DNA from 4 places in the Streptomyces sp. NBC_00158 genome. Region 1 is predicted to be linked to each of the others. Evidence: riboswitches for the same ligand, from Rfam matches in the RefSeq annotation. Region 1 holds a riboswitch; each other region holds the start of a gene.
The links. A riboswitch is a leader RNA that binds a small molecule or an ion and turns the genes downstream of it on or off. The one in region 1 is predicted to bind cobalamin.
Positions count from the first base shown of each region.

Region 2: another riboswitch for cobalamin. It lies ahead of OG553_RS09120 (energy-coupling factor ABC transporter permease); the one in region 1 lies ahead of OG553_RS02270 (ABC transporter substrate-binding protein).
Region 3: another riboswitch for cobalamin. It lies ahead of OG553_RS10180 (ribonucleoside-diphosphate reductase subunit alpha); the one in region 1 lies ahead of OG553_RS02270 (ABC transporter substrate-binding protein).
Region 4: another riboswitch for cobalamin. It lies ahead of cobN (cobaltochelatase subunit CobN); the one in region 1 lies ahead of OG553_RS02270 (ABC transporter substrate-binding protein).

Region 1 is NZ_CP108161.1:516,311-520,436, reverse strand. Features, by position in the region: gene OG553_RS02285 (hypothetical protein) at 157-309, opposite strand; gene OG553_RS02280 (hypothetical protein) at 782-1,000, shown strand; gene OG553_RS02275 (tRNA(His) guanylyltransferase Thg1 family protein) at 1,053-1,829, shown strand; cobalamin riboswitch at 1,878-2,017, shown strand; gene OG553_RS02270 (ABC transporter substrate-binding protein) at 2,053-3,042, shown strand; gene OG553_RS02265 (FecCD family ABC transporter permease) at 3,039-4,058, shown strand; gene OG553_RS02260 (ABC transporter ATP-binding protein) at 4,055-4,126, shown strand, end outside.
Region 2 is NZ_CP108161.1:2,061,464-2,065,589, reverse strand. Features, by position in the region: gene OG553_RS09135 (ATP-binding cassette domain-containing protein) at 1-11, opposite strand, end outside; gene cbiQ (cobalt ECF transporter T component CbiQ) at 2-751, opposite strand; gene OG553_RS09125 (energy-coupling factor ABC transporter substrate-binding protein) at 755-1,129, opposite strand; gene OG553_RS09120 (energy-coupling factor ABC transporter permease) at 1,129-1,827, opposite strand; cobalamin riboswitch at 1,856-2,082, opposite strand; gene OG553_RS09115 (flavodoxin family protein) at 2,214-2,933, shown strand; gene OG553_RS09110 (hypothetical protein) at 2,961-3,473, opposite strand; gene OG553_RS09105 (SsgA family sporulation/cell division regulator) at 3,566-3,976, opposite strand.
Region 3 is NZ_CP108161.1:2,300,380-2,304,505, forward strand. Features, by position in the region: gene OG553_RS10165 (CstA-like transporter-associated (seleno)protein) at 1-94, shown strand, start outside; gene OG553_RS10170 (Uma2 family endonuclease) at 149-733, opposite strand; gene OG553_RS10175 (GNAT family N-acetyltransferase) at 825-1,319, shown strand; cobalamin riboswitch at 1,339-1,473, shown strand; gene OG553_RS10180 (ribonucleoside-diphosphate reductase subunit alpha) at 1,618-4,014, shown strand; gene OG553_RS10185 (ribonucleotide-diphosphate reductase subunit beta) at 4,014-4,126, shown strand, end outside.
Region 4 is NZ_CP108161.1:1,293,980-1,298,105, forward strand. Features, by position in the region: gene OG553_RS05870 (precorrin-8X methylmutase) at 1-470, opposite strand, end outside; gene OG553_RS05875 (cobalamin biosynthesis protein CobG) at 475-1,746, opposite strand; cobalamin riboswitch at 2,070-2,228, shown strand; gene cobN (cobaltochelatase subunit CobN) at 2,259-4,126, shown strand, end outside.

The sequences.
Region 1 (4,126 bases):
GCCGAGCGCGTCCCACTCGGTGACGCCCGGCGTCGTGATGCATGGACAAAGCACGCTCGCCGACGGCTGAGCGTGCCGGCGGCCGAGCGAGTCCGTACCGACGAAGCCGTACTCCAGCCGCCGAGCCTGCGGGGCGCTGGTGCCGACCTCCGCGACCTACACCGGCCCACCGCCATGGACCTCCGAACGCCACGACGCCCGGTACTGGCCGGTGATCACCCACGGGCCCGGACGACCAGAAGCGCAGGCGCCCTGGTCGAGAGCAGTGGCGAGGGCGGCGGGGTGGTTGAAGGAACCCTTCTTGCTCACGAGGTGCTCCGGTCACGCTGCTCCAGCCACACCGTCCGCAGCACCGGGAAGGACGACACCTCGCCCAGCGTGGTCACCTCGTACGTCACTTTCGACAGTGTAACCTTCGCTCTGATGTGTGCCGGGAGGGATGTCCAGCAGGATGAGAAGGCCATCTGGAACGCGAAGCGGCGGAAGAACCCAGAGCTGTATGGGCCTTACGCCGATTCGGGATAGCTGGTGCTCGTCTCCTCTGCAACGGCAGCCTGAGGCACCTAATGGGAAGGCCCCGCATGAACGCCTGAACGTGAGTGATGGGCCTCATCGGTGCAAGGGATCGAAGCGATTCGGGGTCCCTCCGGGCGCAATTCGAGTGTTCGTTTCCCCGTGGAACGGTTCCGGGAGAGCTCTCCTTCGTATGGTCTTGTTCCAGCCGGCCATCGCGGGCCCCTTCGCGCGCGTACCGTGGGCGCTCTCGACGAAGGGAGCCGACGTGGCGGAGCAACAGGGCCCGGACTGGGGGCGTGGCCTGCTGGCTGTGGGCCTGCTGCTGTTCATCGTGGGGTTCTTCACCCTCTGGCCGCTGTCGGTCGTGGGATTCCTCATGGTCCTGTTCGTCGGCGTGTCCACGGCGGGGCAGAGACGGGCCGGCGGTCAGCCGCCGGAGACGCTGCTGCGGCCGGGAGACCGGCCGTGGAAGAGGGGCGAGTAGCGAGGGTCGTTATTGCGGGGCGGGGGCCGAGGGGCTCCCGGTACCCTGTGGCATGAGCGACACGACCGCACTTGGCGACCGCATGAAGCGGTACGAGGCCGCGCACCGGGCCGTCCTGCCCCGGCGCACCTATACGATCCTGCGCCTCGACGGCCGCGCCTTCCACACCTACCTGCGCCACGCGGACAGGCCCTTCGACATGGGCTTCGTCGAGGACATGGCCGCCGTCACCGAGGCGCTCTGCGCCGAGGTGAGCGGGACGGCCTTCGCCTACCACCAGTCCGACGAGATCAGCCTGCTGCTCACCGACTTCACCAGCCAGAGCTCCGAGCCCTGGTTCGGTGGCGTCGTCGCCAAGCAGCTGTCGGTGTCGGCCTCGCTGGCCACGGCGGTCCTCAACGAGCGCCGGCCCGGGGGGCGGGCCCTCTTCGACGCGCGGACGTTCACCATGTCCGACCCCGTCGAGGTCGCCAACTACTTCGTGTGGCGGCAGCGCGACGCGGTCCGGAACTCGATCTCCATGGCGGCCCAGGCGCACTTCTCCCACAAGCGGCTCCAGCGCGTGTCGACCGGAGCGATGCAGGAACTGCTGTGGTCCGAGGCAGGGGTGAACTGGAACGACTACCCGGCCGCCTGCAAGCGGGGCCAGGTGGCCGTGCGGGCGACCGGAGAACGGGAACTCGAGTACACGGACAAGCGGTCCGGCCAGACCGTACGGACCACGGCCGTCCGCTCCTGGTGGGAGACCGGAGGCGCGGAGCACTTCACCGCCGAGCCGGGCGGATGGCTCGCGCGGCGGATCCCGGCGATGCCCACGCTGACCGCCTGACAGGGCATCCGCCCGGACCCGCCGCCCCTTCCGGGTGTGAAGATCGGATCTGGCAGACTTGGCCGGGTTGTCCCGGCGGTGCAGGACAGGAAACCGGTGTGAATCCGGTGCGGTCCCGCCACTGTGACCGGCCGCCGCGTGCGCGTGGGGGCCGGGAGTCAGACACTGACGCACCGCCTCTTCACTTCGACCGGGGACGAGGATCCCCCGGAGAGGCCTCACCATGTCGCGTGTCCGCGCCGCCGTGCGCTCCTTCCTGCCCATAGCCCTTGTCCTGCCGCTCGCCGCCTGCGGCGGGCCGTCCGGGGCCGAGGGGCCCGGAGCCGGGGCGCAGCCCGCGCCCGGGTTCCCGTACACCGTCACCAACTGCGGTGTCAGCAGCACCTACCAGGCGCCGCCCGAGCGCGCCGTCACCATGAACCAGCACGCCACCGAGATCATGCTGGCCCTCGGGCTCCAGGACCGGATGGCAGGCACCGCCTACCTCGACGACTCCGTGCTGCCCGCCTACCGGCCCGCCTACGACAAGATCAAGGTGCTGGCCAAGGAGTACCCCTCCAAGGAGGTGCTGCTGGGAGCGAACCCCGACTTCGTGTACGGGGGTTACGCCAGCGCCTTCGACAAGAGCCAGGGCCGTGACCGCGAAGGGCTGGCCAAGGCCGGCATCGGCACCCGGCTGAGCGTCGAGTACTGCACCGAGGGCCCCGTCGGGCTCGCACAGCTGAAGACCGAGATCAACGAGGTCGCCCGCACCTTCGGCGTCCCCGAGCGCGGCGAGGCCCTCGTCCGGGAGGAGCAGCGGCGCGTGGACGCCGTCACCGCACGGGTCAAGGACCGGGCCCGGCCGTCCGTCTTCGTCTACGACTCCGGCGAGGCCTCCGCCTTCACCTCGGGCGGCAGCGGCATCGGCAACGAGATCGTCTCCCTCGCGGGCGGCACGAACGTGTTCGCCGACCTCAAGGACACCTTCGGCGACGTGCCCTGGGAGAAGGTCATCGAGCGCGCGCCCGAGGTCGTCCTCATCTACGACTACGGCGGCACCACCGTCGAGGCCAAGAAGCAGCGCCTGTTGAACGACCCGGCGCTCGCCGGGGTTCCCGCCGTGAAGAACCGCCGGTTCGCCGTGCTGCCGCTGTCCTCCGCCGTGCTCGGCGTACGCGTCGCCGACGCCGTCGAGTCCCTGGGCGGCCAGCTGCACCCCGACGCCCCGTGAGGCGCGCGCTGACGCCGGTGCTGCTCGCCGCCGCGCTCGCCGCCTCGATGGTGGCGGGCCTGGCCCTGGGGCCCGTACGCATCCCGCCCGGGCAGGTCGTCGACATCGTCCTCGGCGGACCCGGAACGCGCGGGGCCTTCGCCTCCATCGTGTGGGACGTGCGGATGCCCCGGGTCCTGCTCGGGGCCGTCGTCGGAGCCGGGCTGGCGGTGGCCGGCACCGTGCTCCAGGCCCTCGTGCGCAACCCGCTCGCCGACCCCTTCCTGCTCGGGGCCTCCTCCGGGGCCTCGGCCGGGGCGGTGCTGGTCATCGTGTCCGGCGCGGGTGCCGCCGGAGCCGCCGGCGGACTCGGACTGCCGGGCGCGGCCTTCGCCGGGTCCATGGCAGCGCTCGTCGCCGTCTACGCCATGGCCCGGCGCGGCGGCACCATGACCACCGGCCGGCTGATCCTGGCCGGGGTCGCCGTGCAGTACGTGCTGTCCGCGCTGACCAGCCTGGTCCTCGTCCTGTCCGCCAAACCGGACCAGCTCCGCCTGGCGCTGTTCTGGACACTGGGCGGCCTCGGAGGGGCCCGCTGGGACGAACTCGCCCTGCCCGCCGCCGCGCTGCTCGCCGGCACCGGCCTGCTCACCGCCCTGGCCCGGCCGCTGGACCTGCTGCTCGCGGGGGAGGAGGGAGCGCAGACCCTCGGCCTGGACACCGGCCGCTTCCGCGCCGCCGTGTTCGTGCTCTCGTCCCTGGTCATCGGGGTGCTCGTCGCCTACAGCGGGGCCATCGGCTTCGTCGGCCTGATGGTCCCGCACGCCGCCCGGATGGCCGTCGGCGCCGGCCACCGGGCGCTGCTGCCCGTGGCCGCGCTCGCCGGGGCCGTGTTCCTGGTCCTCGCCGACCTGGTCGCCCGTACCGCGGCGGCCCCCGAGGAGGTTCCGGTCGGGGTGGTCACCGCGCTGGTGGGCGGACCGTTCTTCCTGTGGATGCTGCGCAGGACCAGCCGCACCGAGGGGGTGGCGGGATGACGCGAGGACCGGCGGAACTTGCCGTAGAGGCCGTGCGTTACGAGGTGGACGGGCACACCCTGCTGCAC
Region 2 (4,126 bases), 1.5 Mb from region 1:
GTCACAGCCACAGCTCCTTCAGTACGAGGGTCCCCGCGACCAGGGCGGTCAGCAGGGCGGCGGACCCCGTCAGGAACCGCCAGGACAGCGTCGCTTCGGGCACGAGCACCCGCAGCGCGCCGTCGTATCCGCGCCCCGCCAGCCCCTCCTGGAGCCGGGCCGCACGGTCGAAGGCCCGGACGAACGAGGTCGCCGCGAGCCCGGCCAGCGAACGCCACACCGCCGCCCGGCCCGTCTGTCCGAGCCGGGCCGCCTGGGCGCGCCGGACCTGCGCCATCGAGTCCAGCAGCAGGAAGCCGATCCGGTACATCACCAGGGCCACGTCCACCACCGGCGCCGGCACCCCGGCCCGCACCAGCCGCGGCAGCACGTCCGAGACCGGTGTCGTGAAGGCGAACAGCAGCACCCCGAGCGAGGCCGCCGAGGTGCGCAGCAGCAGCTCCACCGCGTGCCGGGGGCCGTCCGGGGCCGGGGCGAGGAACCCGTCCGGGCCGCCCACCGACACCAGCAGCGGCAGCGCCCCGGTCACGCAGAAGCCCAGCGGGACCCGGAAGGCCCGCCACAGCTGCCGCCCGGCGACCCCGGCCGGCCCGAGCAGCACGGCGAGGGTCGCGGCGGCCACCAGCGGCCCGCCCGGCCAGGGCGGCAGGCACACCGCGGTGACGGTGAGCCCGAGACCCAGCAGGGCCTTCTCCAGGGGGTGGCGGCCCCGCCAGCGGCTGGAGTGGGCCGCCACGTCGATCGGCAGCACCGCCTACGACTCCCGGGCCGGGCGGTCCGGCCCGGCCTCCGCGGCCGCGGCCTCGGGGGCCGCAGCCTGGGCGAGGGCCTGCGCCGCGCCCTGGCGGCGGCCCTTGCGGATGCCGAAGTAGTAGGCGAGCACGCCCGCCCCGAGGGCCGCCTGGAGGGCGAACAGCGCGGACTCGACCTCGCCCGAGGGGGGCTCGTACAGCGGGGAGAACCAGGGCTCGTAGTCCGGCTTCAGCTCGGTGATGGCCGCCTCGGCCTGCGCGTCGGCGCCGGCGAACGGCTCCTCCTTGCCGTCGCCGAGGCCCAGCGCGAGCGGGATCACGGCCAGGGCCGCCACCAGGAGCAGCAGCAGGGAGTTGATCTTCGCGTTCCTGCTCATCAGAGGGCCGCCTCCGGCTCCGCCTGCTTGCCGCCGGTCAGCTTCGCGACCCCGAGCCGGACCAGGTCCGACTTGCTGGACTGCATCAGCAGCCGCATCACGAGCACCGTCAGCAGGCCCTCGCTGATCGCGAGCGGGATCTGGGTGAGGGCGAAGATGCCCGCGAACTTCTCCAGGGAGCCGAGGAAGCCGCTCGCCGGGTCGGGGAAGGCCAGCGCCAGCTGGACGGAGGTGACGCAGTAGGTGACCAGGTCGGCGAAGAACGCGCCGAAGAACACGGTCACCATCAGCGGCGCGCCGGACTTCCGCAGCAGCCGGTAGACGCCGTAGCCGGCCCAGGGTCCGGCGATGGCCATCGAGAAGACGTTGGCGCCCAGCGTGGTCAGCCCGCCGTGGGCCAGCAGCAGCGCCTGGAAGAGCAGGGTGATCGTGCCGAGCACCGCCATGATCGGCGGCCGGAAGAGGATGGCGCCGAGCCCCGTTCCCGTCGGGTGCGAACAACTGCCCGTCACGGAAGGGATCTTCAGGGCGGACAGCACGAACGTGAACGCCCCGGACGCCCCGAGCAGCAGCGTGCTCTCCGGGTTCGACCTGACCTCGCGGGTCAGCGCGCGGACGCCGTGGACGACGAAGGGGGCGGACGCGGCGCCCCAGGCGACCGCGTGCCATGGGGGCAGGAACCCCTCGGCTATATGCATGGGTTGGGAGACCTCTCCAGCACCTCGTGGATGGACGACGCGCCCCGGCCGGTCTCCTGGCTCACGGGTGCTGATGCCCTGGCTCCGCCTTCCCGGGCCCGTGCGGTCTCCCACGCGGGCCCAGTGGCTTCCCGCGGTGGGGGCACCTCCCGGACGGAGTCTGGGGGAGGGTGGAGCCGGACTTCCCGATCACAGTGGCGAGGGCCGCACCGGTTTTCCACCGGTTTCCCGAACACCAAGGCCAGACGACCCTAGTCGCCCGCACGGACCGTCACAACCCGGACCGATCCGGCCACCCGGCGCCCGCCCCGCCACCCGCCCCGCCGCGCACCCGGACGGGCCAGGCCCGCTGGCCGGCCCGCGCGGCGCCCGGCACGGTGGAGGACATGGCCGCCGACGACAGCCCCCGGTACGAGGACCTCTCCGCCGTCTACGTCAACTGCACCCTCAAACGCTCGCCCGAGACCAGCAACACGGAGGGACTGATCGCGCGGAGCCGGGCCGTCATGGAATCGGCCGGCGCCCGCACCTCGCTGATCCGCGCCGTCGACCACGACATCGCCACCGGCGTCTGGCCGGACATGACCGACCACGGCTGGGAGAGCGACCAGTGGCCGGTCCTCTACAGCCAGATCATGGACGCCGACATCCTGGTGCTGTGCGGCCCGATCTGGCTCGGGGACAACAGCTCCGTCATGAAGCGGGTCATCGAGCGGCTCTACGCCTGCTCCTCCCTGCTGAACGAGCAGGGCCAGTACGCCTACTACGGGCGCGTCGGCGGAGCGCTGATCACGGGCAACGAGGACGGCGTCAAGCACTGCGCGATGAACGTCCTCTACAGCCTCCAGCACCTCGGCTACGCGATCCCGCCCCAGGCCGACGCGGGCTGGATCGGCGAGGCCGGCCCCGGCCCCTCCTACCTGGACCCGGGCTCGGGCGGTCCCGAGAACGACTTCACCAACCGGAACACCACGTTCATGTCGTGGAACCTGATGCACCTGGCGGCGCTCCTCAAGCGCGCCGGGGGCATGCCGGCCCACGGCAACCAGCGCTCCCTCTGGGACGCCGGCTGCCGTTTCGACTTCCCCAACCCCGAGCACCGCTAGCCGGGCGGCTCCGGGGCCGTCATCGGGTCAGCAGGTGTTGGGGTGCGGGAAGTCCACCACGAGCCGCTCGGGCGAGTGCAGGACGGAGGTCTTCCAGGTCGGCTGGGTGTCGAAGGCGGCGCCGAAGGTCACGTACCCCTCGTAGTCGCCGGTCATGGCCATGCCCTTGAGCTTGCTGAGGTAGATCTTCTGGAGCCGGGGCCCCTGGTAGACGTTCTGCCCGGCGTCGTTGTGCCCGGCGGCCGGGTGCAGGCGGATCTCCAGGAAGTACTTCCCGGCCAGCGGGACGGGCTGTCCCGACCCGTCGTAGACGAGCTCGGACACGGGAGTGACGGTGACCGGGGGCACGTAGCCCTGGAGGTCGATCACGAGCCGGTCGTACGTGCAGTGCCCGCCCCAGCGGGCATTGACGACGAGCGGCGTCTGGGTGCGGGTGGTCGTGGTGGCTGCGGAGGCCGGCGACGCGGAGAGCGCGAGCCCGGCGGTGAGCAGGGCACCCGTGGCGATGGCCACGATCCGGCGGCGGTGCGGGTGACGCATGATGTCTCCCCGGTTCCGTGAGACGGGGACTTGCCTGTCATCTCATAAGACAGCGCCGGGCCGCGACCGGTTCCACGGGACCCCGCCCCGCGTCAGAACGTGAGCAGCGCGCTCAGCTCCGCGTCCAGGTCGTAGTGGCGCCGCTCCTGCCCGCGCGGCACCAGCTCCGTCATCCGCCGGCACAGCTCGCGCACGTCCTTGGCGCGGGCGGAGACCACGCAGCTCTGTTCGCCGTTGCTGAAGCCGAGCAGGACGCGCGGCTCCGAGCCGCTCCAGCGCGGCCACACCTGTATGTCGCCCTCGCCGGTGGCGGCGGTCTGCCCGTCGAGCAGCAGCTCCCGCGAGAACACCCACCGGGCGAGGTGCGTCCCGGCGCCCCGGAAGTCGACGGCCACCTCGTACGGGCGGTCCGTGCGGTAGACGAACCGGCCGGTCAGCGGCACGGACAGGGGGGCGGCTTCCAGCCTCAGCGGCAGGAGTCTCTGTTCGGTGATGGTGGCCATCGGCGGCTGCCTCTCGTCGCGCGTGGGGTCTTCCCGCGCCCCTCCCGGCACGCTATCCCCGGCCCGGGGCCGCGCCGCCGGGCCGAAGGTCCCGAGGCGCCGGGCCGCAGGGCCTCTTTTCGGCCACCGCGTGCACCGCGGGCCACGCGT
Region 3 (4,126 bases), 1.8 Mb from region 1:
CCCGGACGCCGAGGTCCTGACCCGGCGCGCCTTCGAGCGGGCCCGCACCGACGCCCGCGAGGCGGACCCGCGCGAGGGCTTCCGCTGCTGCTGAACGGCCAGGAGGGCCCCGCCGGCGCTTCCGGCGGGGCCCTTCACGTGCTCCGAGTCAGCGCACCCAGTCCTTGAGGACATCGGTCTGGAGAGTGATGCCGACGGGCTCGGGGAGGGCGATCTCCGTGCCGTACGGCACGATGTGGATGCTCTTGTACTCGCGGCCGACGGGCTGGCTGTAGACGGAGACCTCACACTTGGCCCGGTCGATCAGCAGGTACACGGGGATTCCCGTCTCCGCATAGGCGCGGGGCGTCTCGACGTGATCCCGCCGACGGGTGTCGGCGTCCCACGAGGTCACCTCGACAGCCATGAGGACCGGCTCGGGTTCGGCCCAGTCGCCCTGGCCGACGAACGCGTCCTCGTGTGCCAGGACTCCATCCGGAATGGCGCGGCCCTGTCGGTACGGTTCCACCTTGATCCCCTGCCCCGGATGCATCCAGAGCTCCGGCCGGTACTGCAGGCAGATCCGGGTGAGCCACTGGACGATCCGCCCGTGGTCCGCGTCCGGCATGGCCTTGCTCCTGATGACCCCGTCGATGAATTCCAGCCGTGTCCCCACCCGCTCGCGGGCCGCTATGCGCGCCACGGCTTCGAAGTCCTCGGTCGTCATGTGGGGACGGTCAGTCATGAGGGTCATGCCTCGCTCGCCTTCCTCGACCGCCTTCCTCGACGGTGCCGTCTCCGACGATAGCGCCGACCACCGACACCCGTCCGGCACACTCGGCGGCATGGACTTCGAGATCAGAACGGCGAGGGAAGACGAGTACGGGCGGCTCGGGGAGATCACCGGAGCCGCCTACACCGGGGATGGGCTGCTGGACCTGAACGAGGACGACACCTACCTGAACGTCCTGCGCGACGTCGCCGGGCGGGCCGACGACGGGGAGGTGCTCGTCGCCGTGGAGGACGGCCGGGTGCTCGGCGGCGTGACGTTCGCCGCACCCGGCAGCCGGCTCGCGGACGTGGCCGGGCCGCGCGAGGCCGAGTTCCGGATGCTCGCGGTGGCCCCCGAGGCGCGCGGCAAGGGCGTCGGGGAGGCCCTCGTACGCGCCTGTGCCGAACGGGCCCGCGCCCTGGGCGTCACGGCCCTGGTGCTGTCGACCCAGCCGGCCATGCTGGGCGCCCAGCGGATCTACGGGCGACTGGGCTTCGTACGCACTCCCGAGCTCGACTGGTCACCCGTCCCGGCGCTGAAACTGCTGACCTACCGTCTGGAGCTGTAGCCGCGCCGACACAACATGTGGTGGGTCGCGCACGGGCGGCCCCCCACATGTATGCTCATCCTCGCTGTCGCCGCAGGGGAATCCGGTGCGAATCCGGAACTGTCCCGCAACGGTATGAAAAGTCCGAGGACCTGCCGACAGTGCGCCCGGATCGACCGAACCGGGTGCCGACACGTCCGGGCCTCGCGGTTGGGCCGGTGGACGCCATGTGGTGAGTACGCGATCCCGTCGCGCCCGCATGCGCCTCCCCCCGCCCCGATCCGCCGAAGACCGGGCCGAGCGAGGGAGAGCTCCCGCCGTGACCATCGCGCCTTCCGCACCGCGCGCCGAGTCCGTTTCTGGCGACACCACCGAAGGCCCGGGGGCCGCGCTGCTGCGTACTCTCACCGAGCTGACCGCCGACCTCCCCGACACCGACCCCGGCCGGATCGCCGCCGCCGCCCTGCGCGGCCGCAGCGCCACCGCCGACGAGGCCGAGCTGCGCGGGCTGGCCACCGAGGCCGCGGCGGGCCTGATCTCCGAGGACCCCGCCTACTCCCGGCTCGCCGCCCGCCTGCTGACGCTGGCCGTGGCCGACGAGGCCGCCGGCCAGGGCGCGACCTCCTTCGCCGAGTCCGTCGCCGTCGGCCACCGCGAGGGCCTGATCGCCGACCGCACCGCCGAGTTCGTCGCCGCCCACGCCGCCCGCCTGGACGCGCTGGTCGAGCACGCGCTCGCCGAGGGCGCCGACGACCGCTTCGGCTTCTTCGGCCTGCGCACCCTGCACAGCCGCTACCTGCTGCGCCACCCCATCACCCGCCAGGTGATCGAGACCCCGCAGTACTTCATGCTGCGCGTGGCCTGCGGCCTCGCCGAGGACCAGAGCGTCCAGGCCGTCGAGGAAGTCGCCTCGCTCTACACCTTGATGAGCCGGCTCGACTACCTGCCGTCCTCCCCCACGCTCTTCAACTCCGGCACCCGCCACCCGCAGATGTCCTCCTGCTACCTGCTGGACTCCCCGCTGGACGAGCTGGACTCGATCTACGACCGCTACCACCAGGTGGCGCGCCTGTCCAAGCACGCCGGCGGCATCGGCCTCTCGTACTCCCGCATCCGCGCCCGCGGTTCGCTGATCCGCGGCACCAACGGCCACTCCAACGGCATCGTGCCGTTCCTGAAGACCCTCGACGCCTCCGTCGCCGCCGTGAACCAGGGCGGCCGCCGCAAGGGTGCCGCCGCCGTCTACCTGGAAACCTGGCACGCGGACATCGAGGAGTTCCTGGAGCTCCGCGACAACACCGGCGAGGACCAGCGCCGTACGCACAACCTCAACCTCGCCCACTGGATCCCGGACGAGTTCATGCGCCGCGTGAACGCCGACGCCGACTGGTCGCTGTTCTCCCCGGCCGACGTCCCCGAGCTGGTCGACCTGTACGGCGACGAGTTCGACGCCGCCTACGTCAAGGCGGAGGCGGCCGGCCTCGCCAAGAAGACCATGCCGGCCCGCGACCTGTACGGCCGCATGATGCGCACCCTCGCGCAGACCGGCCAGGGCTGGATGACCTTCAAGGACGCCTCCAACCGGACCGCGAACCAGACCGCGCTGCCCGGCACCGTCGTCCACTCCTCCAACCTCTGCACCGAGATCATCGAGGTCACCAACGACGCCGAGACGGCCGTCTGCAACCTCGGTTCGGTCAACCTCGGCGCCTTCGTCGCCGACGGCGACATGGACTGGGAGCGCCTGGACGAGACCGTCCGCACGGCCGTGACCTTCCTCGACCGCGTCGTGGACATCAACTTCTACCCGACCGAGCAGGCCGGCCGCTCCAACGCCAAGTGGCGTCCGGTGGGCCTGGGCGCGATGGGCCTCCAGGACGTCTTCTTCAAGCTGCGCCTGCCCTTCGACTCGGCCGCCGCCAAGGCCCTGTCCACGAAGATCGCCGAGCGGATCATGCTGGCCGCGTACGAGGCCTCCTGCGACCTCGCCGAGCGCTCCGGCCCGCTCCCGGCCTGGGCCGAGACCCGCACCGCCCAGGGCGTCCTGCACCCGGACCACTACGAGACCGAGCGCCACTGGCCCGAGCGCTGGGACGCCCTGCGCGCCCGCGTCGCGGAGACCGGCATGCGCAACTCCCTGCTCCTCGCCATCGCCCCGACGGCGACGATCGCCTCGATCGCGGGCGTCTACGAGTGCATCGAGCCGCAGGTCTCCAACCTCTTCAAGCGCGAGACCCTCAGTGGCGAGTTCCTCCAGGTCAACGGCTACCTGGTCGAGGACCTCAAGCAGCTCGGCGTGTGGGACGCGCAGACCCGCGAGGCCCTGCGCGACTCCTCCGGCTCCGTCCAGGGCTTCGGCTGGATCCCGGCCGAGATCCGCGAGCTGTACCGCACGGCGTGGGAGATCCCGCAGCGCGGCCTGATCGACATGGCGGCGGCCCGTACGCCGTACCTGGACCAGAGCCAGTCGCTGAACCTGTTCCTGGAGACGCCCACCATCGGCAAGCTCAGCTCGATGTACGCGTACGCCTGGAAGCAGGGTCTGAAGACCACGTACTACCTGCGCTCGCGCCCGGCGACGAAGATCGCCCGCGCCGCGTCCGGCGCCGCCGCCGTCCCGGCCGCCACCACCCCGGCCCAGCTGCCCCAGGCGCTCGACGCCGAGGCGCTGGCCTGCTCCCTTGAGAACCCCGAGTCCTGCGAGGCCTGCCAGTAATGAGCTCCACCGAGAAGAAGAACCTCCTCGACCCGGGCTTCGAGCTCACGCTCCGTCCGATGCGCTACCCGGACTTCTACGAGCGCTACCGGGACGCGATCAAGAACACCTG
Region 4 (4,126 bases), 780 kb from region 1:
CCCTCCTCGATCATCTCCAGCAGCCGGAACAGGGCGGTCGGCGCGTTGCCGACGGCGATCACGGAGTTCTCCAGCAGGCCCCGGTCGCGCCAGACCTCAAGGGCGGCGGCGCTGCGCGTGGTGCCCATCTTCGCGGCGAGGGCGGGCACGGCCGGGTCGGAGAGGGTGCAGACCACCTCGTTGCCGGCGGGCAGCCGCTTGCGGGTGACGCCGCTTGCGACCATCTGGACGTCGCACAGGATCGGGGCGCCGGCGTGCAGGGCGGCACGGGCCCGCAGGACGACGTCGGGGGTGTAGCCGAGGTCCTGGGGGAGGTCGGTCATGCCACAGGCGTGAATCATGCGCACCGCGACCTGGGCGACCGAGGCGGGCAGCCCGGAGAGGTCCGCCTCGGCGCGGATCGTGGCAAAGGACTGGCGGTAGATCGCGGCGCCGTCCTTCTCGTACTCGAACACGGTGTACTCGCTCATTTCTTCACTGCGATGCGGGTGTTGTGGTGGTGCGTGCGGCCGTGAGGGCGGCCGCCAGGTCTGCGAAGGGGGTGGGCCGGCCGTCGAGTTCGTACCCGTCGGGGGTGGCGACGAGGTCCAGCCAGGCGGTGCCGCGCGGGTGCCCGCACCGTCGGGCGCAGCCGGACCAGTGCACGGGCAGCGCGACCGCGGCACCGTCCTTCGTTACGACGGCACGCGCGTCGGCGCGCACGTCCGCGAGGGACTTGGCGCAACCGGGCTTTCCCGTACAGGCGGTGACGGTCTGCCAGGGTTCACCGGGGCGGGTCACCAGTCCGGCCTCCGCCAGCCGGGCGGCGCCGTCGACGGGCCCCGGGGTCCCCGCGCCCGGCAGGACGACACTGCGCCACGGGGTGACGCGCAGCCCTCCGCCGGCGGCTTCGGCGACCTCGGCCAGCAGCCGCCACTGGGCGGAGCCGAGCCGGCCGAGCGGGGGCAGCACGCACAGCGCGTCGCCGTGCACCCCGGGCCGGGCCGGTTCCGCGTACGGCCACGCCACCTCGGGCAGGCGCTCGGCGCCGACCCCGGCGGCGGCCAGCCGCCGGGCGAACTCCCCGCCGTCCAGGGCGTGTCCGTCGGGCAGCTCGGCGACCCGCCAGGCCCGCGTCCCGGCCGCGTCGGCGGCGTCGAGGAAGTACTCGGCGGCCAGCAGGGCCGCCCGGGGCGCGTCGGCCGCGGCCACCTCCACGGCCCCGGCCGCGGCTCCGAGCCGCACCAGCACCCGGTCACCGCCGCCGAGCAGGGTCACGTCGGGGTCGAGGGCGGCAACGTCCCCGCGCCCGTCGTCGAGGGCGAACAGGAACCGTCCGGACAGGCCCGTCGCGCGGGCGCTGCCGCACAGGAGCCGGTCGAGCTCCCGGACCCGGTCCACGAGGCGGGGCCCGCCCAGCGGGGAGGCCACGACGTTGCGGACCCGCTCGTGTCCGGGCGCGGGCAGTAGCCCGGCGCCGTCGAGCAGCTCGGCGAGGCCGGCGCCGCAGCCGTCGGCGAGGCCGCGCAGCTGGACGTTGCCGCGCGAGGTGAGTTCCAGGTGCCCGTCCCCGAACCGGTCCGCGGCGAGCCCGAGCACGGAGGCCTGGGCGGTGGTGAGCAGCCCGCCGGGGATCCGGACGCGCGCCAGGTACCCGTCGTCGGCGGCATGCAGCCGCAGCGCGCCGGGGCAGGCGTCGCCGCGGTCGCGTATGGCGGGTTTGTCCCGCGATGCGGCGGAGGGGGGCTGGGGCATGGCCGCGAGCATACCCACGATTCCCCACCCCGGACCTGTGTCCGTCACCACCCCAACCAGCGGATCCACCCCGCCCGGCTGCCCCCGCCCCACTACCAGCACCCGGAACACCGGCGCCCCGACCGGACCCGGGCCGCAGCCCCGACGGGGCCCGGCGCCACAGCCCGACGCGGGCCCGGGGCACGGGCCCGGAGCGCGGCCCCGGAGCGGGTCCGGGGCGGAGCCCCGGGGGAAGGGGCGAAGGGCGGGGCGGGGAGCAAGCCGCGCAGCGACACCCCACCCGCCCCAGCGGCACCACCCCGCCCACCCCCACTCCCGGCCAGGGGAAAGGCCCCCTAAGATGACCTTCCGACGGACCGTTCGGCCCGTCATCGCCGAGGACGGCGACATGGGAGGAAGCCCGGTGCGATTCCGGCGCGGTCCCGCCACTGTGAACCCCGCGGAGCGATCGGCCGGGTGAGTCAGGAACTCCCGCCGTCCTCACTGCCCGGGGCGCGGAAACCCCGAGGAAGGCCTGCCGCCGCATGATCCTGCTGCTGTCGACGTCCGACACCGATCTGCTCAGCGCCCGCGCCGCGAACGTCGGCGGCGGCCCCGTGCCGTACCGGTTCGCGAACCCCTCCCGCCTCCCCCTGGACGACCTGCCCGGCATGCTCGACGGGGTCGGGCTGGTCGTCGTACGCCTCCTCGGCGGGCTCCGCGCCTGGCAGGAGGGCCTCGACGTGCTCCTCGCCGCCGGCCAGACCCGCCCGGTGGTCGTGCTGACCGGCGAACAGGCCCCCGACGCGCAGCTGATGGAGGCCTCCACGGTCCCGATCGGCATCGCGGCCGAGGCACACCGCTACCTCGCGCACGGCGGCCCGGCCAACCTCGACCAGCTGGCCCGCTTCCTCTCCGACACCGTGCTCCTCACCGGCCACGGCTTCGAGCCCGCCGCCGCCTCCCCCACCTGGGGCGCCCTGGAGCGGACCCCCGCGCAGGCCTCCGGCCCGCAGGTCGCGGTGCTGTACTACCGCGCGCACCAGATGAGCGGCAACACCTCCTTCGTGCACGCCCTCTGCGACGCCATCGAGGCCAAGGGCGGGCAGCCGCTCCCCCTCTACGTGTCCTCCCTGCGCACCCCGGAGCCGGAGCTCCTCCAGGCCCTGTCCTCCGCCGACGCGATCGTCACCACGGTGCTGGCCGCAGGCGGCACCCGTCCCGCCACCGCCTCCGCCGGCGGGGACGACGAGTCCTGGGACGCGGGCGCGCTGGCCGGGCTGGGCGTGCCGATCCTCCAGGCGCTCTGCCTGACGGGCTCGCGGGGCAACTGGGAGGAGAACGACGAGGGCCTGTCGCCGCTCGACGCCGCCACCCAGGTCGCCGTCCCGGAGTTCGACGGCCGTCTGATCACCGTCCCGTTCTCCTTCAAGGAGATCGACGAGGACGGCCTGCCCGCGTACGTGGCCGACCCCGAGCGGGCCGCCCGCGTCGCCGGCATCGCGGTGCGCCACGCCCGCCTGCGCCACATCGAGCGCCGCGACAAGAAGATCGCCCTCGTCCTGTCCGCGTACCCGACCAAGCACTCCCGCATCGGCAACGCCGTCGGCCTGGACACCCCGGCCAGCGCCGTCGAGCTGCTGCGCACCCTGATCGCGCAGGGCTACGACTTCGGCCCCACGGCGGAGATCCCCGGTCTGGTCTCCGGCGACGGCGACGAGCTGATCCGCGCCCTGATCGAGGCCGGCGGCCACGACCAGGACTGGCTGACCGAGGAGCAGCTGGCCCGCAACCCGGTCCGCATCCCGGCCGCCGACTACCGGCGCTGGTTCGCCGAGCTGCCCGCGGACCTCCGCGAGAGCGTCGAGGAGCACTGGGGCGAGGCCCCGGGCAACATGTTCGTGGACCGTTCCTCGAACCCGGACGGCGACATCGTCCTCGCGGCCCTGCGCCGCGGGAACCTGCTCATCCTCATCCAGCCGCCGCGCGGCTTCGGCGAGAACCCGATCGCGATCTACCACGACCCGGACCTGCCGCCCTCGCACCACTACCTGGCGGCGTACCGCTGGATCCAGGCGGCGGCCGAGGACGGCGGCTTCGGCGCCGACGCGATGATCCACCTCGGCAAGCACGGCAACCTGGAGTGGCTGCCGGGCAAGAACGCGGGCCTCTCGGCGTCCTGCGCCCCGGACGCGGCCCTCGGCGACCTGCCCCTCGTCTACCCGTTCCTGGTGAACGACCCGGGTGAGGGCACGCAGGCCAAGCGCCGCGTGCACGCGACCCTCGTCGACCACCTGGTGCCGCCGATGGCCCGCGCGGAGTCGTACGGCGACATCGCGCGCCTGGAGCAGCACCTGGACGAGTACGCCCAGATCAGCTCCATGGACCCGTCGAAGCTCCCGGCGATCCGCGC